One region of the Thalassotalea crassostreae genome, then DNA from elsewhere that is predicted to be linked to it. Evidence: predicted binding sites of a transcription regulator. Region 1 holds the regulator's gene; the other holds the start of a gene.
The links. Region 1 encodes ArgR, which controls arginine synthesis, uptake and breakdown. Its sites were predicted from a motif close to ANTGAATANNTATTCANT; they were not measured.
Positions count from the first base shown of each region.

Region 2: argC (N-acetyl-gamma-glutamyl-phosphate reductase) is a predicted target of ArgR. The motif match lies at 5,512-5,529, and genes of this name have one in related genera.

Region 1 covers NZ_CP017689.1:3,191,924-3,208,297, forward strand. Annotated here, with positions in the region: gene LT090_RS13855 (YqiA/YcfP family alpha/beta fold hydrolase) at 1-225, opposite strand, end outside; gene LT090_RS13860 (metallophosphoesterase) at 369-1,124, opposite strand; gene LT090_RS13865 (DUF1249 domain-containing protein) at 1,189-1,644, opposite strand; gene LT090_RS13870 (NUDIX domain-containing protein) at 1,707-2,351, opposite strand; gene tolC (outer membrane channel protein TolC) at 2,506-3,834, shown strand; gene argR (transcriptional regulator ArgR) at 4,057-4,524, opposite strand; gene mdh (malate dehydrogenase) at 4,754-5,692, shown strand; gene LT090_RS13890 (DUF417 family protein) at 5,784-6,653, opposite strand; gene LT090_RS13895 (DUF6090 family protein) at 6,874-7,614, shown strand; gene ispB (octaprenyl diphosphate synthase) at 7,611-8,582, opposite strand; gene rplU (50S ribosomal protein L21) at 8,907-9,218, shown strand; gene rpmA (50S ribosomal protein L27) at 9,234-9,491, shown strand; gene cgtA (Obg family GTPase CgtA) at 9,660-10,826, shown strand; gene LT090_RS13920 (DUF1330 domain-containing protein) at 10,922-11,296, opposite strand; gene folA (type 3 dihydrofolate reductase) at 11,509-12,000, shown strand; gene LT090_RS13930 (efflux RND transporter permease subunit) at 12,063-15,266, opposite strand; gene LT090_RS13935 (efflux RND transporter periplasmic adaptor subunit) at 15,271-16,374, opposite strand, start outside.
Region 2 covers NZ_CP017689.1:3,468,614-3,484,987, reverse strand. Annotated here, with positions in the region: gene metB (cystathionine gamma-synthase) at 1-218, shown strand, start outside; gene metL (bifunctional aspartate kinase/homoserine dehydrogenase II) at 233-2,647, shown strand; gene metF (methylenetetrahydrofolate reductase) at 2,647-3,528, shown strand; gene LT090_RS15095 (glutathione S-transferase family protein) at 3,619-4,248, opposite strand; gene argE (acetylornithine deacetylase) at 4,336-5,481, opposite strand; gene argC (N-acetyl-gamma-glutamyl-phosphate reductase) at 5,713-6,750, shown strand; gene argB (acetylglutamate kinase) at 6,719-7,558, shown strand; gene LT090_RS15075 (ornithine carbamoyltransferase) at 7,610-8,527, shown strand; gene LT090_RS15070 (argininosuccinate synthase) at 8,591-9,814, shown strand; gene argH (argininosuccinate lyase) at 9,816-11,705, shown strand; gene lexA (transcriptional repressor LexA) at 11,813-12,427, opposite strand; gene LT090_RS15055 (helix-turn-helix domain-containing protein) at 12,536-13,519, opposite strand; gene LT090_RS15050 (beta-propeller domain-containing protein) at 13,691-15,724, opposite strand; gene LT090_RS15045 (GFA family protein) at 15,811-16,305, opposite strand; gene LT090_RS15040 (amidohydrolase) at 16,358-16,374, opposite strand, start outside.

The DNA of each region.
Region 1 (16,374 bases):
AAAATATCCACCCAGTGATGAGCCGGTAACGTACCAAGAGCAATTTTTGTCTTGTTCGATAATGTCGGTAATTTGCTCAATCGCATTAATTGGGTCTGACATTAGCTGTGGACAAACAACATCAACATTGGGGAAGTTAGCGTTAATATAATCTATTAATAATTGTGCTTTGAACGACAGCGGAGAGCTGTTAAATCCATGCAGTACTAATACTTTTTGTTTCATTATTTAAAAGACCTGTCGATGAAATTAGCTTAGTGTTTCTTTAGCGCAATTGGCTTGCGTTTAATCTTTTGTATTTAGTTTTTGTGTTTAGTTTTTTGTTTTTTATCTTTGGTGTTGAGTGTCTTCTGATTAATTGCTTCGCATCATTGTGCTGTTAAAAATACGGTTTCAGTGTCATAACTGCCATCGTCATGCAATGTAATTAAACGATACCCTGGTCCTATTGGCAATGCGGCGACGCCGTCTACTTTAGGATCAAATTGAATCGACGTCGCCGGGCAAGTTAGTACGTCGACTTTATAACGGTTGTCGCCCGCAATTTTTTCCGCTCGATGTACATGACCGCAGCAAATTAACTTAATCCTGTTATTTTGATCGATTGCCGACCAAAATTGTTGCTTATTTTCCAGTCCATGGCGGTCAATAAAATATCCCACATCTCTTGGGTGATGGTGCATAAATAGCAATTGATTGGCCGAATTTGAAGCGCCTTCAACAATACGTTCAAGCTCGGACTCTGCGACCAATCCTGCCGGTGTATTACTTTTAGAGTTTAATAACAGTATCTGCCACTTACCTAAAGCAAGTTGTGCGTCATGGGATATGGTTGTGGCGGTCAATTCGTTTGATAGTGCAGGTAAATCATCATGGTTGCCTGCAATATATGCCAAAGGCTTAGTTAAAAAATTAGCAATAGACTGATTAAACTGCTGATAAGATTCCAGACTATGATCCTGACTTAAATCACCGGTAAATATGACATGCTCTACCTGTTGATTTTGATTGATATGCTGCAATATATGATTTAGGTTTTGCAACACATTAGCCCCATAATGACGTTGCTCAGGCAAGGCAAATAAGTGACTATCTGAAAATTGTGCAATGGTAATTGAAGGCATAGATTATCTGTATTTAATTTTGATTCTTAGTTAGTAAGGTTGATATTAATTAAGCAGTGATTAATCAACTGTTGTCATAACTTAAAATGATATTCGCTCGCCCATCACGTAAACAAAGTTGCAACCACTCGCCTAAAAAATGTTGAATTTGTTGCTTCTCATCTGGTAAATGCATATCACTATTTGGGTAATCATAACGTGGTTTTACTTGTCTGATATTTTGACTGCTGATCACTTCAGCCAAGCGCGCATCATGGTATAAACGAATAAGCATACTTGGCTTAGGTAAGTGTACTTTAGAAGCCAATGATTCTGATTCTGCTACTAACTGCTTAAATTCAACTACATGAGTATATTTAGATTTCTCGATTATGGTAATAGAATAACAAAGGTGATCATTGATAAAAAACTGCCTTTCACTATCAACATCGTCTATATTGGCTAATAAGCGCAATAACAGCATGTAATTATTCTCACAACTACTTATCAGTCCTTTTAGGCTCGGGCGATATTTTTTCATCTTGGTTAATTCTTTCTCTTTGTCTTTCTCTTTCCCTTTATAGAAAGAGATAGTTATGTCCGCTATTCCTGGTCAGGCGTTTCAGCCAATTTATTAGCATTGATCGCCAGCCATTGCAGCCCAATTATCGTAGAGGCATTGTTAATCTTACCATCTGCCAACCATTGTAAGGCAACGTCTAAACTCACTTTATAACTTTTAATATCTTCATTTTCATCGTCAAGGCCAGCAACAGTACCTGATTTAACGTTGGTTAAATCTATGTCTGCGATATACATATAAAGCTTTTCGCTTGTACCACCAGGACTCGACAAGTAATTCATCACATGAGTAATATCTTCGCGCTTTATGTCTAATTCCGCTTCTTCTTGAGCTTCTCTTATCGCAACTTCTATCGGACTTTCATTTTCTTCAAACATGCCGGCGATAAACTCAATACACCATGGGTTATCTTCGGTTCGCACAGCTCCAGCTCTAAACTGTTGAATTAACAGCACTTGCTGACTCTTTGAGTCGAAAGGAACCAAAATTACCGCATCGCCTCGCTCGAAAATTTCTCTATAAAAAAAATTACTCCAGTTACCACTAAATAATCTATGCTTTAGTTGATACTGATCAATACGGAAAAATCCCTGATACTTAATATCACGTGCCTTAATTTCAACGTCACGTGGATAAAACTGTTTAAAATTGTTATTTAGGCCCATAATTTGTAATACTTAGTAAAGATAACAACGCGTTAGCATAACTTTCTGTTACACTTTAATCAGGTTGAAATGATTTATTACTGTTCAGCATAGCATTAATTAGAGGTACACTTGCACAAATTGTTGAAGTGGGTGCAAACAAAGGAAACAACTCATGAGCAAAAAATTAAACGCATTATTTATTGGTGTAGCATTAGCTAGCACGAGTTCAGTAGTCAATGCGCAAAACTTAGAAGAAATTTATCAATTAGCATTAAACAATGATCCGACTGTATTAAAAGCCGGTGCGCAATACAGAGCGGCACAAGAAAATATTGAGCAAGCACGCTCGGTATTATTGCCACAATTAAACGCAACAGCTTCTTACTCTGCACAAGAAAGAGAAACTGAAGGTACTACGGATATTGATGCTGAAGGAAGTGAATTAGCTCTTAATTTAAGCATGCAGTTGTATCATCACAACAGTTGGTTAGGTCTTGATGTAGCAAAAAAACAAGCCCACCAAAGTGACATCAATTATCAATTTGTTAAACAACAAATGGTTACTCGTGTGACCGAAGCTTATTTTAATGTTTTAGCCGCATACGATAGCCTTGAGTTCTCTGTTGCAGAGAAAAAAGCGATCTCTCGTCAATTAGAGCAAACTAAACAGCGCTTCCAAGTTGGCTTAACCGCAATCACTGAAGTACATGAAGCACAAGCGTTATATGATAATGCGATTACTCAAGAAATTGGCGCACAAAACGCAGTTTTTACAGCGGAAGAAATTCTTCGTGAAATTACTGGTATTTATCCAAATAATCTAAGTATTCTTAATACTACTCGCTTCAGCCCAGTATTGCCTACACCTAACAACCCTGATGAATGGCAAAAACTTGCAGAAGCGAAAAACCTGCGTTTGATTTCTGAAAAAATTAGTATGGATATTGCCAAAGAAACCATCGATATTCAGTCAGCAGGTCATTTACCGACATTGACGTTATCAGGTCAGATTAAGCAATCTGAAGTTGACGACAACATCACTGACGTCACGGGTATTGAACAGGATACTCAATCTATTGGTATTACGTTAAATGTACCAATTTACTCTGGTGGTAATACAAGCTCACAAGTTAGAGCAGCGCAAGAAAATTACGTAGCAGCAAGTCAAGATATGCAGATCACTTATCGTGGTATTGTTCGTGAATCTCGTAATGCTTATAACACTATTACTGCTACAGTATCTGGTATCAAGGCATTAGAACAATCGGTTGTTTCAGCAGAATCTGCATTAAAAGCAACTGAAGCGGGTTTTGAAGTGGGTATCCGTACGGTAGTAGAAGTACTTGATAGTACTCGTAACTTATATAATGCCAAACGAAACCTTTCGCAAACACGTTACCAATACATTATTAATATGTTACGTCTTAAAGAAGCAGCCGGTACAATCTCGGAAGCAGATATTACCGCTATCAACAAAGGGTTAACGCCAGCAACAAATTAAGCGCTGACCGTTTCCGATAATATAGACATTAAAATAGCGACCGTATGGTCGCTTTTTTTGTGGGTTTTCTTTCCGTTTTAAGATAGTTCTGTTGACTACTCAGTGCCACTTTCAGCCAGATACTTTAAGCAATAATAGAAACAATGGCGGTGCTCTTTATCTAAATTTTGTAGGGACGTGAGCGACAAAAAATAGCTCAAACGAGGCCATAAACCTCTTTTATTACATCTTTTGAAATAACAAATGAAGCTTTTCTTTAGTCGACTCAATCTCTGCAACTGAAGACGGTGCGATAAAGATAGTATCATCGCCAGCAATTGTTCCTAGCACACCGTCTGCACTTCCTAATGAATCCAATAGACGAGCAATAAGTTGCGCCGCGCCTGGGCTAGTGCGAATAATAAGCATCACTTCATTACTCTCAATATCCAACACCAATTGTTTAAGAGGGCTTTTAGCGGTTGGAACACCAAGCTCAGCTGGCAAACAATAAACCATTTCTTGTCTAGCATTACGAGTACGTACTGCACCATATTTGCTTAGCATACGAGAAACTTTTGATTGGCTTACATTATCAAAACCTTGGTTTTTCAGGGCATCGACGATATCGCCTTGCGAACCAAATTGTTCCTGCTTTAATAACTCTTTAAATGCATTAACTAACGCTTCTTGCTTTTGTTGTAGGCTCATACTTTTGTCTTATTGTGTTAATTGCTCTTCAATGGTTTGATTATATTACATTATCTGAGAAAAGATGTAAGAACTTATGCGGTCATATGACAAAATTGATTGTATTTTAAGCCCTAATTCTGTATCTTTTGGGCGTTTATTAATTTCTAAAGTAATTACTCAACATTTTATCGTTAAGATAATTTCGTTTATTTAGTTGCTTATATAACTACAAATTTGGAGAGAGTCCATGAAAGTTGCTGTTTTAGGTGCTGCCGGTGGTATCGGTCAAGCATTATCATTACTACTAAAAACTCAATTACCAGCTGGTTCTGAGTTATCTTTATACGATGTTGCACCAGTTGTTCCAGGTGTTGCTGTAGATTTATCTCACATCCCTACTGACGTAACTGTTAAAGGTTTTGGTGCTGACGACTTAGCAGGCGCTTTAACTGGTTGTGACGTAGTAATCATCCCAGCCGGTATGCCTCGTAAGCCTGGTATGGACCGTGCTGACCTTTTTGCAGTTAACGCTGGTATCATTAAAACATTGGCAGAAGGCATTGTTGCTAACTGTCCTAAAGCTTTAGTTGGTGTTATCACTAACCCAGTTAACGGCACTGTTCCAATTGTTGCTGAAGTATTCAAAAAAGCAGGAACTTACGAAGCTAACCGTGTATTTGGTGTAACAACTCTTGATGTTATTCGCTCAGAAACTTTCGTAGCTGAACTGAAAGGTAAGTCTACATCAGACGTTGCTGTTCCAGTTATTGGTGGTCACTCAGGTACAACAATTCTTCCTCTACTTTCACAAGTTGAAGGTGTTGAGTTCACACAAGAAGAAGTTGATGCTTTAACTCCTCGTATCCAAAATGCTGGTACTGAAGTTGTTATGGCAAAAGCTGGTGGCGGTTCTGCAACTCTTTCAATGGGCGCTGCTGCAGCTCGTTTTTGTCTATCTTTAGTTAAAGGTTTACAGGGCGAAGAAGGCGTTATCGATTACGCATACGTTCAAGGCAACACAGGTGATGCAGAGTACTTTGCACAACCAGTCCTTCTTGGTAAGAATGGTGTTGAAGAATACCTACCTTACGGTGAATTAAGTGCATATGAGCAAAACGCTAAAGAAGAAATGTTAGCGACACTTAATAAAGATATCCAAGAAGGTATCGATTTTATCAATCAATAATTGATAAGAGTGCATAAAAAAGCCGATCTTATGATCGGCTTTTTTGTAATTAGCTTTTTACCGAGCTAATTTTGACATAGCAGATTGTTACTTACTTTGGAAAAGAAATGTTTTCTTCAATATGTTCAATTCGTTGTTTCGAAGTTAATGTTTGAGCCACTGCATAAAAACAAATCAGATTTGCCAAAAACCATAAATCCTTCACTAAGAAATGCCCTGTTGTCGACAATAATGTAGTGCCAGAAAGTGAGCTAGAAAAGCTAAGCAAAAATGTTTGAGTCACAATAAAAACCGCCCCAGACATTAACATTGCAGGATAAAGTAGTTCTCGTCTATATATGGCAACGATCAATAAAAGAACCGCCACAAGATCATAAACACCGATAAGATTAGATACCGTCTGTAATTCCCAAAGACTATACATCCAACTCATCAATGGTGAACTGTTTACTAAGCCTTCTATGCCTTGTGCTTCGAACAAAGTAAACTTCATGCCGCCTATCCACAGCAAAACTAATAGTACCGGGAATAAACTTATATAAGCAGCTTGATAACCACTCAAATTTGGTTTAATTAAAAACCAAGCAATGGAGAACAATGCGAAGTATTTAATCACTCCTTGCCCTGAACCGATAACAGGAAACCCTCCTAGTGCTTCTATCCACATTGTACTTGCAAACAATGACCCAAGCGGTACAAGGCTTATGACCATCAGCAAGTATCCTAACCAAGGGCGAAGATTTATTTTTTTAATTGCGATTATTGACAAGACAGCGCAGCCTAAAAAAGCCACTGCGGCAATAATGTTAGAAGTATTTGCCGGCAACAAGTCTGTCAGCCGATAAAAGTCCGTGGTTAAAGTGATATGTCGGTGCGGCCCAATCAGCAGCATGCTAAGACCAAGTAAAGTGGTAGATATAGCGACCAATATCAATACTATTCGTAAATGTAATGGGGTCATTAAAATTCAACAATTGAGTAAAAGATGCAAATAAGACCGGTTAGTAAGAATTTAATTTCTCTTCTTTTAAATTATTTAAGAAACGTTAATGGCAACGCAATTGTTTATTGCTGAAGATATGTGCTAATAATTAATCAATGCTATTAACAAACGACTAACGACACACCACTGACAGGATATCTAAATGCTTGGATTATTTAGAAAAATAAGGATGAATATAGTGCTCAAGAATAAGGCTGGTAATTATTTCCGATACGCCTTAGGTGAAATCGTGCTTGTGGTCATTGGCATATTAATCGCTTTGCAAATTAATACATGGAATGAAACACGCAAAGCCAAACAGTTTGAACGAATCATGCTTCATGAAATCTATTTAAACCTTAAAGACGATATCGTGACGTTTAAAATGCTAGACCAAAGAGTAACTGCTGGTGATCAGGCAATTAAGCAAATAATCAAACTATTGGCTAGCGACCAAGCAGTTCAATTAGAACAGGCTACTCAACAAAAGCTTGACCAACTATTGTCCGACAGCACTGTAGCTTATTTATTTAGTTATAATCGCGGTGCATTTGACGCATTAAAATCATCAGGTATTGAAAAAGTCCAAAATGACGAGTTACGCTCACGACTAGTATTTCATTACGACTATTCATTACCACGTGTTAAAGAGCTTATTCAAATAACTAACAACGAAATCACTCGCCAAGCCGATACTGAATTGGCTTGGCGACTATTTAATTATAAAATAAAGGATGATGGCGAAGGTAATTTAGGTGTTTATATGGATAGCTATAAAGGTGATGACTACAAATCGCAACAGCTACTTAGATTTATCAAGCGCCATCAAAATAGAATTGGTCATTTTCGTTTTCGATTATCACGAATTTTACCTAACGCAGAAGCGCTTTTACAAGAACTTGAGCAAGTACTTGCTCAAGAGCTTGAAATAAATAATTAGGCGTTTCTGTCTACTGATAAATGCGCCAAAGCGACCAATGACTTCTTATAATCTGATTCAGGTAAAATAGTTAGTGCAGAAATCGCTTTTTCCGCTTCTTGCTCTGCCATTTGTTGAGTAAGTTCTAACGCACCGGTATCACGCATTGCTTGTAATACATCATCTAAATGGTCCATACCATTACCATGTTCGATGGCATCTCGGATCATCGCAGCCTGCTGCTCTGTACCATTGTGCATGGCATGCAATAACGGTAACGTTGGTTTACCTTCGGCTAAATCGTCACCGACATTTTTACCCATTTCATCGGCGTCAGCTGTATAATCGAGTAAATCATCAATTAATTGGAACGCAGTGCCAAGGTGCATGCCATATGCAGTCATTGCTTTAACCATAGTTTCATCTTGATCAGTCACTACCGCAGCAAGTCGTGTTGCTGCTTCAAATAACTTCGCAGTTTTACAATAAATTACCTGCATATAACTATCGACGGTGGTGTCTGGATCATTACAATTCATTAATTGTAAGACCTCACCTTCAGCAATGACATTTGTAGCATTTGAAAGTACGCGCATAATCGACATGTCATTAAGCGTTACCATCATTTGAAACGAACGGGTATATAAGAAGTCACCGACTAATACACTAGCACTATTGCCAAACAATGCGTTGGCGGTTTCTCGCCCACGACGCAGTGCAGATTCATCAACAACGTCATCGTGCAATAATGTTGCGGTATGAATAAACTCAATAATCGCAGCTAAACAAATATGCTTATCACCGTTATAACCCATCGCTCTTGCAGCTAACACTGTTAATAGAGGACGCATGCGCTTTCCACCAGCATTAACGATATACATACCCAATTGATTAATTAAGGCAACATCGGAGTCTAATTGTCCGTAGATAAGTTCGTTGACAGCTTGCATGTCTTTGCTGGCAAGTTCCTGGATCTGAGTGATATTCATATTTATACGAGCTTTTATTTGTTTATCAAATACTTATGAGCGTGTTTGAGTTAGTTATAACTTATTGTTGCTGATTTTACACTATTTTAAGAAAAACATAAGATATCTTAGCTAATTAACGGTAAAATAAACGCCATCAAAGTTCGGTTTTCTTGCAGTTTTGTATCAAAAAGCAGCTATGTACGATTAAGTAACTTTATTTTCATAAATAATTACATGATTTTTTGTATTTACACTTGCTAAGGTCAAATTCTTCGCGTAGAATCCGCGACCTATTATTTTAATTTGTGCGTCCTTAATAAGTGGCGCGGTACGGAGTAGCAAATGTACGCTGTATTCCAAAGCGGTGGTAAACAACACCGTGTAAGCGAAGGTCAAACTGTTCGCTTAGAGAAACTAGAACTAGAAATTGGTTCAACAGTAGAATTCGAAAATGTTTTAATGGTTGCTAATGGCGATGACATCAACGTAGGTGCACCTTACGTTGCTGGTGGCAAAGTTACAGCGGAAGTTGTAAGCCAAGGTCGTGGTGACAAAGTTAAAATCGTTAAATTTAAACGTCGTAAGCATTCACGTAAGCAGCAAGGCCACCGTCAGTGGTTTACTGAAGTGAAGATTACTGGCATCAACGGTTAATAGGAGTAATTAACGATGGCACATAAGAAGGCAGCAGGTAGTACTCGTAACGGTCGTGATTCAGAAGCGAAACGATTAGGTGTTAAGCGTTTCGGTGGTGAATCTGTATTAGCGGGTAACATTATCGTTCGTCAACGTGGTACTAAGTTCCACGCAGGTACTAACATGGGTATTGGTAAAGACCACACATTATTCGCTCTAACTGACGGTAAAGTTCAGTTCGACGTTAAAGGTCCTCAAAACCGTAAGTTCGTATCTATTATTGCTGAATAATAGCAATAAGCGACAGAATCATAAAAAACTCGCTTCTTAGCGAGTTTTTTTATGCGTAAGATTTATAACAAATCTTACGCCATTAAATGTACATTTGGTCTATAATTTAGTACTCACTGTATTATTTAATAAATACATATATTTATGTTTGGAGCTTAATTAAAGCTAATGAAATTTGTAGATGAAGTTGAAATACGCGTAGAAGCCGGTGACGGTGGTAGCGGTTGTGTAAGTTTCCGTCGTGAAAAGTACATCGAATTCGGTGGACCAGATGGTGGTGACGGCGGTGATGGTGGTGAAGTATATCTAATCGCCGACGAAAGCCTTAACACTCTGATTGACTATCGTTTTGAACGTTTCCATAACGCTCAGCGTGGTGAAAACGGAAAAGGTCGTAACTGTACCGGTCGTGGCGGTAAAGATTGTACCTTAAAGGTGCCTGTTGGTACGCGCGTGATGGATGTTGATACTGGCGAACAAATTGGTGATCTTACTAAGCACAAACAAAAACTGTTAGTTGCTAAAGGCGGATGGCACGGTTTAGGTAACACTCGCTTTAAAAGCAGTACAAACCGAGCTCCACGTCAAAAAACTCTTGGTACACCAGGTGAAGTTCGTAACTTAAAGCTTGAGTTAATGCTATTGGCTGATGTTGGTTTATTAGGTCTACCAAATGCTGGTAAATCTACATTAATCCGCAGTGTTTCAGCCGCTAAACCTAAAGTAGCTGATTACCCTTTCACAACATTGGTACCAAACTTAGGTGTAGTTCGTTTAAATTCACAGCGCAGCTTTGTTATTGCCGACATCCCAGGGCTTATCTCTGGCGCGTCTGAAGGAACTGGTTTAGGGATTCGATTCCTAAAGCATTTAGAGCGTTGTCGTATTCTGATTCATCTAGTTGATGTATTACCTGCTGATCAATCTGATCCAGCAGAAAATGCATTAACCATTACCAAAGAGCTGGAGAAATACTCAGAAAAGCTTGCTGGAAAGCCTCGTTGGTTAGTATTTAACAAGCTAGATTTATTACTTGATGATGAAGCTGAAGAAGTGAAACAACGAGTAATCGATGCACTTGGTTGGGAAGGTGAAGTACGCAGTATTTCAGCGTTCAACCGTGAAGGCACAAAAGATTTAACACAAGATGTTATGACATTTATCGAGTCGCTTCCAGAGCAAACCTTTGAAGAAGAAGCGGAAGAAGAAAATGTTGAATTTAAATGGGATACTTACCACCAGGAAACCGTTGATAATTATAATTACGACGATGATCTGGATGATGAAGATTGGGACGAAGACGATTACGACGTAGAAGTTGAGTACCGCAAGTAATCATCTAAGCCTATAACAGTGTCATTCTATTTTAGTTACATGACGAACCTATAAAAAGCCAGAATATCATTCTGGTTTTTTTGTCTTAGACCTATTTAGTGCCCCATGTTCTCGCCCTGTTCAAGTGCAAACATAAAGTGTACATCAGCAACTTGATCCCGCAGCAGTTTCGCTTGTTGAAATTCTTCTGAGTTGACGAAAGATTGTAGTTTTTCCATTGACTCGTATCGTTCGATAAAAAATAGTCCTTGAGCAGGCCATTCACCTTCTAATAATACGCCTTTACTAGTATCAACATTAGCAGCAGCAATGACTTCATAACCTCCTTTGCGAGCCAGAGGCTCAGCTATTTTCCGATATTCAGGCAAGCGACTGTAATCAGTAATGGTTGCTGCACCGACTAAATATACAGGCCGCTGATCATTCATATTGGTTGTAATTTGTCTGTCAGCGACTGCTAATATGAGCAAAGTAATCAAACTCCCGCACAAAATCAACGCCATATTTTTTAGTGTACTACCGTATTTTTCCATCTGAGTTGACCTTGTCTTTATTGTGATTATTTTTGCTGAAATACTTAGTATATAAATTTAATCTAAGGCTGAATTATGATTAGTGACCTTTTTGTTGTTATGCTATTCTGCGTTTAATAAAAATACATAACATTAATTAGAGTGTTTCCATGACTATCTTATCTATGATTGTTGCCCACGCTGATAACCGCGTAATTGGCAAAGACAATCAAATGCCTTGGCATATGCCTGCAGACCTAAAATACTTCAAACAAACAACTATGAAAAAGCCGGTAATTATGGGTCGCAAGACCTTTGAATCTATAGGTTTTCCATTACCTGGAAGAAGAAATATTGTAATAAGTCGCAGTGCTGATTACCAAGCAGAAGGTATTGAAACCGTTACCTCTGTCGACGATGCATTGGCAATGGTTACCGACGTTGAAGAGATCATGGTGATTGGTGGTGGTAGCATATACGAACATTGCTTAAAGGCTGCACAACGCCTTTATATTACCGAGATAGATCTAGACGTTGATGGAGATACATGTTTTCCAAACTACAACGCGAATAATGACTGGCACTGTGTAAGTGAAGAACCGCATTTGGCCGATGAGAAAAACCCTCATGGGTACAACTTTAAAGTGTATGAGCGTAAATAGTCGCTAGGTAAAAATTACTTATAAAAAAGGGACTTTTCAGTCCCGTTTTTTGCGTTTAACGCTTAGTTATCTTTGGCCAAATCATTATCTACGATAGCGTCATTAACCAGGTCAACGTCTAACTCCGGCTCGATATGACCCAAATAGGTCGTTCTGAAAAATCTTATAAACCTTTTGATTAAAGTCTTTATATCTTCAATGACAATATACAAACAAGGGATAAGGACTAGGGTCACAACGGTTGCAAAAAGAACACCGTAACCTAACGATACCGCCATCGGTACTACAAGTTTAGCCTGCAAACTGGTCTCAAGCATAACTGGTACTAAACCAATAAATGTCGTCAATGAAGTTAACAATATTGCTCTGAAACGATTACACCCTGCATCAACCACAGCTTGCATTTTACTAATGCCTGCCGATCGTGCCTTATTAACATAATCAATCATAACAAGGGAGTCGTTCACCACAACCCCGGCTGCGGCAATAATACCAAATATTGATAATACGCTTAAATCCATTCCAAGTACCATATGTCCAACCACCGCACCAATAACACCAAATGGAATCACTGACATGATAATTAAAGGTTGAGAGTAAGACTTCAATGGTATTGCTAACAAGCTGTAGATTATCAATAGCGAAATGATAAAGTCACGCATTTGAGTGTTGGCACTTTCAATTTCTTCTTGAATACGACCAGCTACTTCACTCTTAACCAGCGGATATTGCTTTAACAATTGCGGGATATAATTTTCTTTAATATCTTCCGCAATCTTGAACGGCTCAGCCTGCTCCGCATCAACTTTTGCCCAAACATTAATGGTACGATTACCGTTTTCACGACGAATTTGCGTTACCCCATCCGTTACGCGAATGTCTGCGACTTCCGATAATGGGATCTCAGCACCATTTGGTGCTTGAATCATGACATCATCAACATGTCCTATTGAACTTCGCTGCTCTAATGGGTAACGCACCATAACTTTAATCTCTTCGCCATTACGCAAGATACGTTGTGCTTCAATACCATAGAAACTGTAACCGACTTGACGAGCAACATCCGCTAGGGTTAACCCCATTGAATAAGCAACAGGCTTCAAGTCAAACTGTACTTCTTTAGCGCTGTTCATGCTTGAATCATTCACATCACTGACACCGAGTAGTGAGTTAAGTTTTTTCTTTAAATCACGCGAGGCTAACAGTAGTTGCTGATCATCAGTACTTTCTAGACGGAAACTGATATCACCGTCATCTCGGTCATTACCAAACAGACTATCCTGAGTATTCAAGCTCTTCATGCCCGCAATCATTGGCATATTAGCGCGCCATCGCTCTGCTATTTCAAAAGTATTTAACGGACGAATTTCAGGATCAATAAGCTTAACCATAACGCGGGCTGATGTACGAGAACGTAAATCTACCTGCATATCTGATATCGTTCTTAATCCAAACTCTTGCTCAATAGCATCATCCACTTCATACAAAGAACGAGCTATCTCTTTTACCGCAGATAAGGTAGCTTGCTCCGATGTATCTAAGTTCATTTCTAATTGAATGCGAGGGAAATCGTGAGGTATTTTGGGTTGTCCAACATAACGAGCAAACCCTGCTTCGAATAAACCTGCACACACTAATATAATGGCAACAAACAAACACACGATAGAGTATCGATAATTTACTGCTTTTTTTAATGCTGGACGATATTTATTCTCAATAAAACCTTTCAAGCCAGTATCGATAAGACGGCGCAGTCGATCTAGTGGATTTCGAGGATTAAATGTCTTCACTTTCATTCGCGCCAAATGCGCAGGTAAAATTAACTTAGATTCAATTAATGAGAAAATTAGACAAAGAACAACGACAAAACCTATAGCCTGACCGAAAGCAGCCGATGGACCATCACCTAAAGTAAACGGCAAAAACGCTGCAATCGTTGTTAATACACCAAACGTTGCAGGCATCGCCACACGCTTAACACCACGAATGACATTATCAATGCTGTGACCTTTATTTTCGACTTCACTGTGGGCACTTTCACCCATCACAATGGCATCATCAACGACGATACCAAGGACAAGTATAAAGGCGAATAAACTGGTGATATTGATGGTGACATCAATCATTGATGTTGGCATTAATAACAGTGTACCGAGGAAACAAACAGGTAACCCCATCATTACCCAAAATGCCAAGCGGACACGTAAGAAAATAGCGAGCATTAAGAATACTAAAAGCGCACCACTCATTAAGTTTGATAGCATCATATCAAGGCGGTCTTGTAGATATTCAGTCATATCTACCCAAGTCTCTAACTCGACATTCTCAGGTAAGTCAGCACTTTTTCGATCTACATAGCCTCTAATTACTTTTGCAACATCAGTAATACTTTGATCGTTAGCGGCGCCAACAAAGAACGTTACTGAATTTTTACCATTAAACTTAGAATATTGTATACCTTGTTCAAATTCATCGCTGATAGTGGCTAAATCACCTAAATAGACCTTACTACCATCGGCACGAGTAATGATTGGTAAGTTTTCAAACTCATGACCTATGTATGCTTGGTTTTCTACACGCAGATTTATATAGCCATTTTCAGCGCGTATTTGCCCTGCCGACATATTTCGCGACCAATTACGTATTGCATTAGCAACGTCTTGGAAGGATAGATCATATTCTCTTAACTTATCCTTACTTACTTCAATTCCGATCTCGTAATTTAAGCCAGAATAATAATCTGAAATACTTATCAACGGAAGTTGCTGTATCTCGTTATGTATATTGCGCCCAAGCTCTTTAAGTTGCTTTTGCGACATATCACCATACAAGCTGATATACATAACTTCCTGACGCATTTTAATGCGTTCAACTGTTGGTCTTTCCATACCAGCAGGGAATGAAGAAATGGAGTCAATTTGCGATTTAACTTCTTCTAATACAATTTGTGGATCGTAAGATTCAGAAACACGAAACCAACCATAGGAAGCATTTCGCCCAGAGTAAGTGATTACTCGCTCTAAACCTTGGACAGACTTCAAAGCTTCTTCAACTTTGATAGTGATGCCCTCTTCTACTTCTTGTGGGGCAGCGCCAGGATAAGCAGTGCGATACTCTAACCAGTTGATTTCGATTTGCGGGAAAAACTGTTTACGGATAGTCCCCATGGTAAGTAAGCCACCAACAATGATAATAATCATCAACAAATTGGCAGCTACAGGGTTTCTCGCAAACCAAGCGATTAAACCTTTATTAGTATCGATCATAGTTCTAGTCCTTCAGCGCTAATTGCGAATCAATGACTTCTGTGTCAGCTTCTATATCGTTGCTCAGAACATCATCGATTAAAGATAACTGCATGCCATTCAAAGGAAAATCCAAGGCTGAAGTGATAACTAAATCACCAGCATCTAGACCATCAGAAATAACAACATTTTTACCTTGTTGACGATAAATCGTGACGTTTTTGAATAGTAATTTGTTATCTATATCCATCACTGCGACTTGATTATTATCAACCAAATATCTTGGTAGCATAGCAACATCAGGAATACTTACCCCTTCGATAATTGCATTTACATAACTACCGTAACGCAATGCTTTATCGCCGCTTTTCAGACCATACGGATCTTGAATCTCAGCGACAAGATAGTTCATACGAGAATCAGTATCTATGACACCTTCGGAGCGAACAATGGTCGCATTCCAAGTGTGATCTAATCCAGCGTATTTACTAGTTAAAATTACCGATGAGTTTAAACCACCATCAATAAGATATTGCAATTGATTATCAGCTACAGGCAATCGAACTTCAGCAATGGCAACATTCAGGATTTCGCCAATAACTCGACCTGAACTTACATAAGATCCGAGGCCTATTTGACGGCCACTGATCATTGCATCATATGGCGCCACTATTTTAGTACGCTCTAAGTTACGTCTCGCACGTTTAACCATTGCTTCAGCAGCGTCTACTCTTGCCATCTCTTGAGCAAGCTGCGGTTTACGTAAACTCAATTCTGACGGTGTGGTATCTTTAATTCGTTGCCATTCGCGTTCTGCAACTTTACCCTGGGCTTTTTCTAATTCTAAAGATGAACGAGCTGAGGCAAGAGAAGATTCAGCTTCAATTAGCGCAGCCTCATAATCATTCGGGTCGATTGTTGCAAGCAGTTGACCTTTTTTAATAAAGCCGCCTTTAACAAAATGTTCAGAAAGAGAAACTATTTCACCGCTTACTTGCGCAATTAGTTCTGTTTGATATTTTGGATTAATAACCCCGTAAGATTCTACATCTAAGTTAAGTGATTGTAATTCAACTTCATTAACTGACACGAGCGGAACCGTATCCACTTTAGCTTTCTCTTGTGGTGG
Region 2 (16,374 bases), 280 kb from region 1:
CCAAGGTTAAACTATTCACTTTGGCGCAATCATTAGGTGGTGTTGAAAGTCTTATTTCTCACCCGTCGACTATGACCCATGCCGGTATGGACCTTGAAGCACAAAAAGTAGCTGGGATAAGTCAAACCTTGATTAGAGTGTCTGTTGGTATTGAAGATAGCAAAGACATCATTGAAGATTTAGAACAGGCTTTAAATGCCACGTTAAGCGCAGAATAAACGAGTAGCTGTAAATGTTAAATTCAAAATTAAAACCACAAGCCAAAATTAATGTACATAAATTTGGCGGCAGTTCATTAGCAAATGCTGAATGCGTAAAACGTGTCGTTAGTATCATTAAGCAACACGCAAGTTTAGATGATCTTATTGTTGTGTCAGCAAATGGTAATACTACCGATTGTTTGTATGCATTATTTGCATGCACCGATAACGATTCGTTTGAACAAGCACTAAGTACATTGCGAAATACTCAGCAACAACTTATTAAAGAACTAATAGAGGGCGATAGCGCCGATCTATTAGTGAATTACCTCGACCAAAACTTGCAGTTTATTCGTCAACAATTTCAGCAGCAATCGTTAGAGCTAAATCGCAACGACGTCTTGGCTTTAGGTGAAGTTTGGTCGGCGAAATTACTTGCTGCATTATTAGAACAGCAGGTATGTCCGGCGAACGCGATTGATGCGCGAAATGTATTATTACTCGAAACCAATAATAACTTTGCAGTAGCCGAACAACAAAGTCGCACGCAGTTATTGCAAGAACGACGTCAGGGTGCTTTGAATATCTTAACGGGTTTCATTGCTACTGATACTGAAGGCAAGACACAAACCCTTGGACGTAATGGCAGTGACTATTCAGCTACGATTGCGGCGCATTTACTGAATGCAGAGAACGTCACTTTATGGACCGATGTTGATGGTGTTTATAGTGCTGATCCGCGCATTGTGACGACAGCCCGAAAACTTCACCGTATTGAAAGTGATGTTGCTAAAGAGCTTGGTCGATTAGGCAATCCGATTTTGCATGCCAATACATTAAAGCCGTTAGCATCAAATAGTATTCATCTTAAGGTAGCAAGTAGCTATCAACCGGATCAAAACGGTAGTGAAATCGGTCATTTTGGCGAGATTGCTAAAGGTGAAATATCGGTTACCCATAATAATGAATTAGTAAAAATTTCCTGTGAACAATTTAACGATGTTGAATTGCAGGTGATTAAAAATCGTTTTGCGCCTTTGTATATTTGCCAAGATAAAAGTTGTGTTGTGATCACTCCACAATTTACCGATATCGCAGAGCAATATTTACAGGGACAAAACCTGAAATATAAAACTGAACAAGTATCATTACTTGCCGTCGTTGGCCATAAAATTGCGGAGCGAGGTGATATTAAAGCGCGGTTTAATCGCGTATTAGACAAAGCACAACCGCTAGTGATCACACAAAGTGATGAAGGTCACAGTTTCTTAGCGTTCTTTGCACAACAGTGTTCAGTTGAGCTAGTGAACAAAGTGCATAGCCAGGTGACTCAAGATAGCAAAACTATCGGCTTAGTCATTGCCGGCCTTGGCAATATCGGCCAACGCTTTTTAGAAATGTTACCTACGCAACTTGCCCGAGTACTAGCATTAGAAAATGCTCACTTAGTTGGTTTAGCAACCTCAAAACGAGCGCTGATCGATACCGATGGCATCGTTGCAAGCAATGCATTAGATTTATTTACGGAGCAAAGCGTAGATTATGATAACCAACAACTTGTGAGCTGGTTATCGCATCATCCATATGATGAATTGGTGCTGGTAGATATTACTCCGAGTGAAGATTTCAGCGCTCTATATCAAGACTTATTTAAGCAAGGCATCCATGTTGTGAGTGCCAATAAATGTGCGGGATCAAGTTCTAGTGATAACTACCAACAGTTATTAGACTTACAGCGACAGTTCAGCTGTCGATGGTTAGTTAATACAACAGTCGGTGCAGGCTTGCCAATTAACTATGCAATAAATGATTTATTGCAAAGTGGTGATTCAATAAATGAAATTTCAGGGATATTTTCAGGTACACTATCTTGGTTATTTGCTAATTTTGACGGCAGCCAATCATTTTCAAAACTGTTAACTAGCGCATTAGAGCAAGGCTATACCGAGCCGGATCCTCGAGATGATTTGTCTGGTTTAGATGTTCAACGAAAACTGCTTATTCTCGCTCGCTTAGCGGGCTTTAAGCTAGAGCTTGAAGATATCGAATGCCAAAACTTAGTGCCTGAGCAATTAAGAAATGTCTCAAAGCAAGAGTTTTTGGTAAATGCAGCTTTACTTGATCAATATTTTGCGGATAAGTTAGAAGCGGCACAGCAACAAAGCAGTTGTTTACGATACGTAGCTCGTTTTAGTAAAGATGGTGATAAATATAAAGCAGTGGTTTCGTTAGAAACTTTATCGGAAACTCATCCGTTCGCTAATTTAACACCATGCGACAATATATTTTCAATTACCAGTGATTGGTATCAGGATAATCCGCTCATTATTAGAGGACCTGGTGCCGGCAGAGATGTTACCGCTGGTGGTTTACATTCAGATTTAGTTAACCTTTGTAAAGAGTTAGCAGTACAAAAAAAACAAGTAGAATTAAAGGGGATTAACTAATGAACGAAAAAGCTAGGCAATTAGATTTACTCAATCGAACGATGAGAGATTTAGACAGAGATTTAAATGTATCATTTGAATTTTTTCCGCCAAATTCTGAATCAATGGAAACCACACTATGGAATTCGATTGAGCGTTTAGCGCCACTTAAACCTAAATTTGTATCGGTAACTTATGGTGCCGGTTCAGGTACTCGTGACCGTACCCATGGCGTGATTAAACGCATCCAAAAAGATACTGGCTTAATTGCAGCGCCGCATCTTACTTGTATTGATGCGAGTCGTGACGAGTTAATCGATATAGCCAAAGACTATTGGCAAAGTGGCATACGTCATATCGTTGCCTTGCGTGGTGATTTACCGCAAAGTGGTAAAAAACCAGATATGTATGCTAACGATTTAGTGGAGTTATTAAAAGGCGTAGCCGATTTTGATATTTCAGTTGCAGCATACCCTGAAGCACACCCTGAATCGCCAAATGCTCAATCAGATTTGGTTAACTTGAAAAAGAAAATTGACGCTGGCGCCAACCGCGCTATCACCCAGTTTTTCTTCGATATTGATTCATACTTACGCTTTCGCGATCGTTGCGTTGGTGTTGGCATTGAAGTTGATATTATTCCAGGCATATTACCAGTATCAAATTTCGCCACATTAAAACGTTTTGCCGGCATGACTAATGTTCATGTACCAGAATGGATGGGTAAAATGTATGAAGGCTTAGATGATGATCCAACAACACGTAATCTGGTTGGTGCAAATATTGCGATGGAACAAGTGAAGATACTGCGCAGTGAAGGTGTAGATGATTTCCATTTCTATACGCTGAACCGAAGTGAATTAACCTATGCGATTTGCCATACCTTAGGCGTTCGCCCATAACCTCAGCACGTAAAATTAAATAAGTAGGGTCAGATCATACTTTTTATAAAAGTATGATCTGACCCTACTTATATGCGTAATCTTTTTTTACTATTTACTTTCGATTGCTAACGCTTGCGCAAATGCTGGGCGCTGACACATCTCTTTGCTGTATTGAACTAAGCTGTCATCAACGTCATATTCAAACTTTTTCGCCCACATAATGGTTTGTGATAACAAAATATCTGCCATGGTAAACTTATCGCCGGCAGCGTATTTACTTCCAGCCACTAATTTTAGTAATGCGGTTTGCGCCTTACCCCATTCAAATGGCGTAGTAGTGTCAATAATATCGGGCACGCGGTATGGCGCTGGTAAGGCAAATTTATGTTTACCTTTGGTCCATAGTGGCTGTTCTAACTCAGCTAATACAAAGAAACAAATTTCATCATATTTAGCGCGCTCTTTTACACCCGTTGGTAATAAGTCTTTATTGTTACCTTTCGCGGCGATGTAATTCACGATGGCCGCACTTTCCGTTAATACAAAATTATCGTCAGCATCATCAACTAATGTTGGCACTTTGCCTTGCCAATTTAAGTTTTTATAGTCATCGCTAAGCGTACCGTTTTCACCGTCACTGCCAAAATTAACATGGATAAATTTGACATCAACTCCAGCTTCACATGCGGCCCACGTGGCGCGAAATGATCGTGAATTTTTTAATCCAAATATTTTCATAAAACCTCTGATTGCGTAACTAAAAAATCAATTATAGTGCAAACGTATTAAAGTAGGATCTGACCCTACTTATTTTTGCCCGCTGCTTTACATACAATAATGTTGAATAAAGTCGAGTAGAATTTTCTCAGTTGGCTTGATTTGATCAAACGCGATATATTCATCGATTTGATGGGCTTGTTCAATGGAGCCTGGGCCAAGTACGATGGTCTGACAACCAAGTTGTTGAATAAACGGTGCTTCGGTTGCATAGTTTACTGCTTTACAGCAATGACCTGAGAATTTTTCGGCAAGCTTAACCAATTCACTATCTTCAGATTCGCCAAATGCTGGAGAGCTTGGGTGTAATTCGTTCATGGTTACTCGGCCAGGGTATTTTTCCGCGACATGTTTTAATGCTTCGCTTAACCAGTGAGTAAGCTCTTCATCACTTAATCCAGGTATAGAGCGTAAATCGATATCTAGGAAACAATCACCACAAATTCGATTGGCACTATCGCCACCTTTAATCGCACCAAAATTTAATGTTGGCTCACTGACACAAAAAGCTTCGTTTTGATAATTTGCAGCAAGATCTTGTTGCAGTTGCATTAAGCGTTGGATCACGTGATACATGATCTCGATAGCATTCACGCCTTTAGCCGGTAAACTTGAATGTCCTGATTTACCAACAACAGAAATACGATGCGACATGTGACCTTTATGCATAATCACCGGATTAAGGCTTGTTGGCTCACCGATGATAGCAACATCCGGTTTTGCCAATTGTTGCTCGACAAAAAAGCGAGCTCCAGACATTGTCGTTTCTTCGTCGGCAGTCGCCAATATATATAAAGGTTTCTTCAGTTGTTTCACATCGATGTGTTTACAGGCTTGTAATATGAATGCAAAAAAGCCTTTCATATCACAGGTACCCAAACCAAAAAACTTATCGTCTTTAGCGGTGATGATAAACGGATCAGAATTCCAACCTTGTTCATCAAAAGGTACAGTATCACTGTGGCCTGACAGTAATAAGCCACCATCACCACTACCTAGTTTAGCTAAAAGGTTAAATTTACCCCGACTATTTGGCACTGGATGAATATTAATGCTAAAACCTAAATCTTCAAACCAGCTTGCCAATAGGTTGATTACGTCTTTATTGCTGTGATCGAGAACTGTGTCGCATGCACTTATAGACGGGCTCGCGATAAGTTCTGTTAACGCCTGTTGAAAGTTTGGTAACAAGATGTGATTCCTTTAAAATAATTATGCTATTTTATTGCATAAATAGTTAACTGTTGTTATTGTGCTAAAACCAGTGTAATCAAGTCTAATAAATCAGGCTAGTATTAAATTAAAACACGATAAATTAATTGTTTATATATTATTTTAATGTGGTCTAACCATTGAATTGACCATCATTAAAAAGCAACAAACGTAAAGTAACAATATCGCATACAAATGCAGTAAGGAAAGTAAGTGAAAGTAGCAGTAATAGGGGCAAGTGGTTACGCCGGCGCTCAGTTGGTTGAGATACTAAACCGTCATAGCAAGGTCAGTGATCTGCAACTACTTGTGTCAGAAAATAGTGAATCAAGTGGTGCATTGTTTTCAGAACTATATCCGCGCTTGCAAGGTGTCTGTGATTTTCCGTTACAACCGTTTTCAAAAAATTGGTTGACCGCTAACAGCGATCTTGATGCGGTGTTTTTTGCCACTCCTCATGAATATTCTCAGCTTTGGGCTAATGCTTTTGTAGAGCAAGGTACCAAAGTATTTGATTTGTCCGGTGCATTTCGTTTACCGAATGCACAAGATTATCCTAAATATTACGGTTTCGAACATCATCATCAGTCATTACTTGATAACGCTATTTATGGTTTAGCTGAATACAACAGTAATGAAATTGCCGGTGCTGATCTGATAGCCGTGCCTGGTTGTTACCCAACAGCAAGTCTAATTGCTCTTAAACCTGTGACTGATGCCAACATGCATAAAGAAAATGGATTGATAGTTGTTAATGGCATTAGCGGCGTAAGCGGTGCCGGAAGAAAGGCAAGTTTAGCAACTAGTTTTAATGAGTTAAGCCTTAAGGCATACAATATTTTAGCGCACCGTCATCAGCCAGAAATTAGTCAACATTGTGGTAGCCAGGTTATTTTTAACCCGCACATCGCGCCATTCAAACAAGGCTTACTTTCGACGGTTACATTACAGCTCAATGATGATGTAACCGAAGAACAAGTGGTTAATGCCTACCAAAGCGCATACCAAGATAAGCCTTTAGTTCGTATTTCTAAAAGCTGGCCACAAATTGACGATGTAGCAAATACGCCATTCGCTAATGTATTTTTCAAGTACGACCAAGACACTCACACCTTAGTGGCGAGTTGTGCCATTGATAATTTATTAAAAGGTGCGGCAAGCCAAGCGGTGCAGTGTTTCAATATTACTTTGGGACTTGATAGCCAATATGCATTAATCAATGACAACAAAATTGGTGGCGCAAATGACTAATCAAGAGCATAACCAAGTGAGCAATCAGGGCATGTCACAAAGTCCTTTAGTAATAAAAATTGGCGGCGCAATCATGGAGTCTACCGATGCGCAAATAAGCCTATTTAATACGATTAAAAAATTACAAAAGCAAAACCGTAATGTCGTCATTGTTCATGGTGGCGGCTGTGTTGTTGACCAACAATTGGCGGCAGCCGGTTTTGTCAGTGACAAAATTGATGGATTAAGAGTAAGTAGTCCTGAGCACATGGATATTATTGTTGGCGCACTTTCGGGCTCGGTAAATAAAAACCTAGTTTCAATGGCCAGTAGTTGTGGTATTTCGTCGATTGGCTTGGCCTTGCATGATGGCAACATGATTAAATGTGTTGCTGCCGATGCCAAGTTAGGTTGTGTCGGTATTCCACAAACTAATGATCACACAACGTTAGAAGCGCTGATGCAAGCAGGAAACTTGGTATTTATCTCATCAATTGGCAGTTTAGCGAACGGTCAATTAGTCAATGTTAATGCAGATGATGCCGCAGTCGCGATAAGCGAGTTGATAGACGCTGAGTTAGTGTTACTTACTGATGTTGCCGGTGTGAAAGGCAAAGACGATGAATATTTAGCAGAATTAAATAATGAGCAGGCACAACAATTGATTGATGAAGGCATTATTAACGGCGGCATGATTGCTAAAGTAAGAGCGGCGTTTGCCGCAGCAACGCAATTGCGACGAAGTATCGCGGTGGCCAGTTGGAAAACTCCCGAGCAACTATTATTGTTGCAAAATGGGCAGGTTATCGGCACCCGCATTAACCCTTAATTCATATTTTACTTATATCAAATTAAACAAAAGAAATTATTAGGATACTTTATGTCGTTAAATCATTTTTTAGCTGATGACTTACTAAGCAAACAACAGTTATTGGCACTTATCGCACAAGGCTTAGAAATAAAAGCCAACCCAGCGAAGTACAGCAATGCCTTAGCCGGTAAATCTGTAGTGACCATTTTTGAAAAACCATCTCTGCGTACTCACATCAGTTTTGATATTGGTATCAATAAGCTAGGCGGTCATAGTCTATACATTGGTCAGCAAAACGGTCAACTTGGCGAACGTGAGCGAGTTAAAGATGTGGCGAAAAACTTAGCTTGTTGGGCTGATATCGTTGTTGCCCGTGTATTCAAACAAAGCGTCCTTGATGAAATGGCAGAGCACGGTGGCATTCCTGTGATCAATGCATTGAGTGATTTATACCATCCTTGTCAGGCACTTGCTGATTATATGGCATTAACTGAAACCTTTGGTTCGTTGGAAGGATTAAACCTTGCCTATATTGGCGATGGCAACAATGTATCTAATTCATTGATGCTTATGGGCAGTGTACTTGGTGTTAATGTCACTGTGATCACGCCTGAAGGTCATGAACCAACCGCCGATATGATTAGCAAAGCGCAACAGTTGGCAGCGCAAAGTGGCTCAACGTTGACAATAAGTACTGACATTAAGGATGCTGAAAACCAACAGGTTATCTATACTGATACTTGGATTTCAATGGGTGATGATACTAAAGTTGCTGACATCCTAGCTAAGTTTATGCCGTATCAAATAAACGATGAATTAATGGATAAAGCGGGCGCATCTGCTGTGATGCACTGCCAACCAGCACACCTTGAACAAGAAATTACCACTAGCGTTTTTGACTCAGATAAGTCACTCGCATTTTTACAAGCGGAAAATCGCATGTGGGCACAAAATTCTGTGTTATTGACCTTAGTTAACGGTAAGTAGTTAACCTAACAGTCAATACACAAAACAACTTAAATTTAAATATTGAAAGCATTAGAGAACGTTATGAGCATTAAGAAAACTGGAATTAAAAAAGTAGTATTAGCCTATTCTGGCGGATTGGACACATCGGCGATCATCCCATGGTTGAAAGAGAACTATGACGGTTGTGAAGTTGTTGCCTTCTGCGCCGATGTTGGTCAAGGCGAAGAAGAGCTTGATGGCATTGTAGAAAAAGCCATTGCTAGTGGTGCATCTGAATGTCATGTTGTTGACTTGAAAGAAGAGTTTGTTAAAGACTACATTTATCCAATCATTAAAACTGGTGCGGTATATGAAGGTCAGTACTTGTTAGGTACATCAATGGCTCGTCCAGTAATTGCTAAGGCGCACGTCGAAGTCGCTTTGAAAGTTGGTGCTGATGCGGTATGTCATGGCTGTACTGGTAAAGGTAATGACCAAGTGCGTTTTGAGTCTTGTTTTGCTGCCCTTGCTCCGCAACTAACTGTTATTGCGCCATGGCGTGAATGGGACATGGTTTCTCGTGAAGATTTACTTGATTACCTGGCAGAGCGTAACGTCCCTTGTAGTGCATCACTAACTAAAATATACAGTCGTGATGCAAACGCATGGCATATCTCACACGAAGGTGGTGAATTAGAAGACCCTTGGTGTGAGCCGTCTAAAGAAGTTTGGACGATGACTACCGATCCAGAAGATGCGCCAAATAAACCAGGTTCAGTCATGCTTAGTTTTGAAAAAGGTGAATTGGTTGCCGTAGATGGCAAAGCCATGTCACCTTATCAATGTTTAGTTGACCTTAATGAAAAAGCTGGCGCACATGGTGTTGGTCGTATTGATATCGTAGAAAACCGTTTAGTTGGTATGAAGTCTCGTGGTTGTTATGAAACCCCAGGTGGCACTGTATTAATGGCGGCATACAAAGGGCTAGAGTCATTAATTCTTGATAAAGAATCTTTAAAGTTTAGAGAGTCTGTTGGTCTAGAGTTTAGTCACGTAATTTACGATGGTCGCTGGTTTAACCCATTAGCTGCCGCGCAAATGGCAGCTTGTGCATCATTTGCAGAGCAAGTAACTGGTGATATCGTAGTGAAACTATACAAAGGCCAAGCAACGGTAACACAACGTCGCTCGCCAAACAGTTTATACTCAGAAGAGTTTGCAACGTTTGGTGAAGATGACGTTTATGACCAAAAGCATGCCGAAGGGTTTATTCGTTTATTCAGCTTGTCGTCACGTATTGCGGCACTGAAAGGACAGGAGAAGTAACATGGCGTTATGGGGTGGCCGTTTCAAAGGCGGAAGTAGTGATAAATTTAAAGCATTTAATGATTCACTGCCATTTGATCAAATTCTTGTACAACAAGATATTCAAGGTTCTATTGGCTGGTCAAAGGCCATTCATAAGGCTGGTGTGCTAACGCTAGATGAACAACAAAAGATGGAACAAGCTCTTGTTGATTTGAGTGCGAAGGTAGAAAGCGGTGAAATTGATTTCACCGATTCTGCTGCTGAAGATATTCACAGTTGGGTTGAGGGTGAACTAATCGAAGTGATTGGTGATATCGCACGCAAACTACATACTGGCAGAAGTCGTAATGACCAAGTTAGTACAGATTTACGCCTTTGGTCTCGTGAACAAGTTGACGTGATCATCGAAACCCTCAATGCGGTTGTAGTTGAGTTAATCAATCTTGCCGACAACAACAAGCAACACATATTACCGGGTTATACACATTTACAACGTGCTCAACCGATCCGTTTTGCTCATTGGTGTATGGCTTATGTTGAAATGCTTAAACGGGATATTTCAAGATTACAAGATGCTCGCGTTCGTCTGAATCAATCACCATTAGGTTGTGGCGCCCTTGCTGGTACTACGTATGAAATTAACCGTTATGACTTAGCCAATTCTCTAGGCTTTGATGGCCCATGTTTAAACTCGCTTGATGCGGTTAGTGATCGTGATTACGTACTGGAATTATTATTTGCAGCAAGTACTGGCATGATGCATTTATCACGTTTCGCTGAAGATTTAATTTTCTTCAACTCTGGTGAAGCTAACTTTATTACTTTAGGTGATGCGGTTACTAGTGGTAGTTCATTAATGCCGCAGAAAAAGAACCCTGATGCACTTGAGCTAATTCGCGGTAAATGTGGCCGTGTTTATGGTTCATTACAGGCATTGTTAGTAACATTAAAAGGCTTACCACTTGCCTATAACAAAGATATGCAAGAAGACAAACAAGGCTTATTCGATGCACTAGAGCAATGGGTATCATGTCTTGATATGGCTGGCGAAGTGATTAACTCGATTGAGTTGAATTCTGCCGAATGTGCTAAAGCGGCACGTGGTGGTTACGCCAATGCCACTGAGCTTGCCGATTATCTGGTTGGCAAAGGTGTTCCATTTAGAACTGCGCACGATATCACTGGTGCAGTAGTGTTATATGCGATTAGCCAAGGCGAACCGCTTGAGAGTCTGCGCTTAGATGAATTTAAACAGTTCAGTTCATTAATAGAGGCCGATGTTTACCCTGTACTTGAATTAGAATACTTAGTAGATAAACGAAACATCCTTGGTGGCACAGGTATTGAACCTGTTACTAAAGTTATCGAACAAAGCCGCTTGCAACTTGGTAGCGCAAATTATGTTGTTCGTGACGCTAAGCTTACCGATATTCGCGCGATTGTGAAGCTGGTAAATTACTGGTCATCAAGAGAAGAGAATTTACCACGCAGTGAAGACGATTTAATCAAATCAATTCGAGATTTCGCTGTAATCGAGGTAAACGGACAAGTGTGTGCATGTGCGGCATTGTATATCTACAGTACTGGACTTGCGGAAATTCGTTCATTAGGAGTAACGATAAATCACCAAGGTAAAGGTTATGGCCAAAAACTTTGTCAGTTCTTACTTGATAGAGCCAAAGCGTTATCATTGATCAAGGTATTCGTATTAACTCGTAAGCCTAAGTTCTTTGAAATGCTAGACTTCTTGCCAGGTGACAAAGACACCTTGCCTGAAAAAGTAATGAAAGATTGTGACTTATGTCCGAAACAAGATAATTGTGACGAAGAAGCGTTGATATACAATTTAAGTGATCATCATTCGATGCCACACTTACTTAATAGTATTGATGTCACAGTGGAGCAATAGCTAATAAAGGCCACTTTAGGCGTCGATAGAAATAAAAAAGGCAGTATTAATGAATATTAATACTGCCTTTTTCTTGTTCTTCTTAAAAGCTAAAAGCTGAAAGAACACTACATCCAATCGGCGTTACGAATAACACCAACGGCAATGCCTTCGATATTAAATGGTGTAGATGCTAAATCGACAACTATTGGTGAGAAATCTTCATTCTCAGCATGCAAGTAAACGACATTGCCTTCACGCTTATAACGTTTCACCGTAACATCATCTTCAACACGAGCAACAACAACCTGACCATTATTGATATCAGTCGTTTGATGAACCGCTAATAAATCACCATCTAAGATGCCGATATCTTTCATACTCTCGCCATTAACTCGTAACAAGTAATCGGCGGCAGGGTGGAATAAATTACCATCAATTTTGTAATTATCTTCAACATGCTCTTGCGCTAAAATAGGCTCACCAGCGGCAACACGGCCAATCAACGGTAAACCTTCTTCTTCAATATGCTCTTCAGCCAATCTAATACCGCGAGAAGTACCCGGTAACATTTCGATAAAGCCTTTTTTCGCGAGTGCTTTTAAATGTTCTTCAGCTGCGTTTGCTGATTTAAAACCAAAGAAATTAGCAATTTCAGCACGAGTAGGTGGCATACCTGTTTCGCCTAGCTTTTCTTTAATAAAGCCAAATATTTGTTCTTGTCTTGCAGTAAGGGCGCGCATATCATTAAGCCTGTTTATCTGTACAGTAACTGTTAGTATATACAGCTAGGTGATAAACGCAACCTATTATTTTGATTGGTAAATTAAAAACTAATTGTCGTCTAAAGCTTATTCCTCTTCATCCTTAGCAAACAATTCCATTAAGCCAATAAGTGCGGCGAAAAGTACTGCGCCAACTGGCCAGATAATCCAAGTGATACCCCAAGCCATTGTCCACAAACTCCAGCCAAGAAATATTGCGATTAATAGTGGCCAGTAAAATGCAGCAAGCTTTTCTGCACGTTTTGCACGTTTGCTTTTTACGCTGTTAAAGTCGCTATCCCTTAACACATTATTAAGGGCATCATATTTTGTCGATACTGGGATCACTAGATATAGTCCTGCCGATATGATCAATAGCAGTACAATTAACATCATTAAGATTAAATCGGTGCCAGCAGCAGACATTGCTGCGAACATCAAAGGTACAAAGCTGACAATAAATAGAAAGATGCCAATCGATAACCGTCTATTGTATGTCGGTCTGAACTTTTTCATCTTCTCGCTAAACACACCGTGTACACCGTATGCTAACTCAAAGCGTTCATCATCTATTACCGTGGTATCGTCGTCATATTGATTGGTTTTGAGAAAGAAGCTTACGGCTATCGAAACCATAATTAAGATAAATACAACGCCGATTGGTGCTGCAATATCACTTGTTAAGTTGAGTTTATTGCTATCGGCCATTGCCAGCAGAAACAGTAACGGTATTACTGAGCAGACGCACAATAGAACCCCTTTAACATTTAAAGCGGTCGCTTCCATCGTGCTATCAATGTATTTCGTTGCTTGTTCTAGGCTTACCTGAATTGTGTCGGAACTTTTGCTGCCTTGGCTCGATTCGAACACTTCATTTTCATCTTTCAATAAAAAATCAGTAGACACATCAAAAAGCTCAGCCAGCATAATGATGCGATTTAAATCAGGGATACTATTTGTACTTTCCCATTTTGATACTGACTGCCTGGAAACATTAAGTTTCTCTGCTAATTCTTCTTGCGACCAACCAAGTTGTTTTCTTAATTTAACGATCTTTTCTGCTAATATCATAAAGTTTGTTCCTTCACTCGTAATTGAGCGCCTAGCATAGAAAGTCGGTTGGTTGCAGACTAGCAAGCTAGGTTGTTATTTTGTCAACTCACGGTTGCACTATAGCTAAGTACATAAAATCATTGATGTTTTAATTTTGATTTTTACATGTTTTTTTAATTGTTTTTGTTGTTATTGTACTTTTACAGCATCGCTAGGATTTGACCAACTTGCTTGCCAAAGGTCATTTCCATCAACAAAATAGACATTATCACCATCAATAATACTGCGATGACCGTATCGGCTTTGCAGGTCTTCTTCATATTCGGGTTGCACCGCGCCGACTCTATCAAGCATCGAGTTATCAACTTCAAACAACTCTAACGACGACTTGTATTGATGACGATAATCCCATTGATTTGTCATCTCATCGAATGTTTCTATGTATTGATGAACATACAAAGGCACCGTAAATGACATTGAGCCATCAGAGTGATTTAAGCTAGTGAAAGCATGGAAATCATATTCTACTTCGGTTTGCGTCCCAGGGTATGTGTAGGTTATGAGTTCGCTTGGTGAGGTTGGATCGCTGATATCAAATAGAGATATTTTTGCGCCATGGGCCAAGGTTTCATCATTAATTAATGCTTGCGGAAATTGCCATTGTTCTTGCTCTTTATCGCCATCGGCTCTGGTATCGATAACTTCGGCAAAGCCCCAAAATAAACCATCGGTTTGTCGACCAATGCCGATAAGTAGATTTTCATCAACAGGATGCAAGTAAGCTGAATACCCCGGTATTTCCAATTGCCCTTCGATTGTCGGATTTGCAGGTTCGCTTAAATCAATTACATACAAGGGGTCGGTTCTTCTAAATGTTACAACGTAAGCTTTGTTGTCGCGATAACGCACAGCGTAAATATCTTCACCAGGTTTGCCGATGGTTTGCTCACTGCCATCTTCTGGTAAACGAGCAACTTCACTCATTTCGAAATTACTAGTATCGAGTACAAATAACTTGTGTTCTATAGTATTTTCTCGCCAATTACGCTCTGTTGTAATAACTCTTAAGTAATCATCTTGTTCACTAAAGCGATAACTTGCGTTGTTCCAGCCAACTGCCCCAGGTACTTGCCCCGACGATTGGTAGTTAAGGGTTGTTAAATTAAACTTATGCATTTGCGTGAATGATTGTTCGCTGTTGTCTGTATATTGATAAATATCGTTGAACAACACTAGCGAGTTGGTCGATGAATATATTTGCTGACTTTCTGCGCCGATACATACAGATTGTATTTGTTCGGGCTGTTCTAAGTTTATTTTGACAACATATATTAACGCTTGATACCCCAGTGACTCGTCATTATCAGCAATATCTTCAAGATAACAATTACTCGTTAATAACTGCGCCTCTTCATTGCCATATTGGTAGGTGGCTAATAAGTCTTGAGCGTCAATTTGCTCGACGGCGTCTTTGAGTTCTTCAGGCGTTTGCCCGTAATAAATATCATCATATTGAGTAAAGTTTGGCGAAAAGCGAGTAACAACGTAAAGCTCATTATCAACACGGCGACTATTTACTAGTGAACCGCTGATCTTAAATTGGTGTTTATCAAACTCTTGGTTTGAAACAACAGCGCTCTGATCGTCGATAATATCGATCATCACAATCGGCGGTTGATACTGGTATTGGCCAATGCCAGATTGTTGATCAGAAACCAATGGTTCGGAATAGTAATGGTTATAAGATTCGCCTATCGCTGTTAAAGTATTACCGAATAGGTATAAGCCTTGGTAATGGCTATTTTCTGATAACATTACGGTGTTTCTATAACTAAGCTTTGAAGCGGATTTTTCGAATGCTTTAATTGTCGGCTTAGATTTATACTGCGGTGATGTTAAGAGAAAAAGGTGTTCACCGTTAAATTCAACTCGGTCGGCTTCATCAACGCCGGATTCTTGTGTATTTGTTTCGGAGAACTGATTGCTATCAGTACCGTCACTCACCGCTTCGGCATCAGCAACAGGGTTATTAGCTATTTCATCATTTCGGTAGCTAAGTGAACGAACAATAGCATTTTTATAGATAGGAGATATTTCATCAACACCTTCAATATTTTTTAATTTTGCGTTGTCTTCAACAACATTAGAATCGCTACCGCCGCAGCCTTGTAGCATTAACGTATTAACGACAATGATAGTTGTGAGTAATGCGAACTTGTTCATTTTCATCCTTAAATTCCTACTTAGCTTTAACCTTTGCTTTTATATTAACTAATTTAATTTACTGATTTTTATCCAATGTCAGAAAATTACAATTTAGCTAATAGATCTTTTCGTTTGTTGTTATTTTCTAGAGACCAGACGACATTAAAATCATAAAATACATCAACCACTTGTTTTTCTTGTGATAAGTTTACCCAGGGTTGTTTCGTTGTAGTAAAAATATGCACATCAGGTGGCAATAACTCTGGATTATCTAATGTGCCAACGCGTATAAAGCGAATGCCTTGCTTTATTCCGCCCATAAAATAGTTGCTCCAAACCGCGACTTCGCATTTTGGGCAACGAGCGATAGTTTGCCCTTTACCACTTGGAGATTCCATTTCTATTTCATTGACGCTACCTGTTTCTACAATAACATCGTCGGCCCAAAACAATGCATTTACGGCAAATGCACTGCCGGTTTGCCGCTGACACAATAAGCAATGACAACAATGAACAACGCATGGCTGCGCGGTCAGTTTGTAGCGCACGTAACCACATGCACAGCCGCCTTTAGTATTTTCCGTTATTTGTTGTGTCATTGCTATCTCCTTTATATGCAAATGTTTAACTCAGATTTTGAAACAGTTTAGCTTACGTTTTTGGCATCA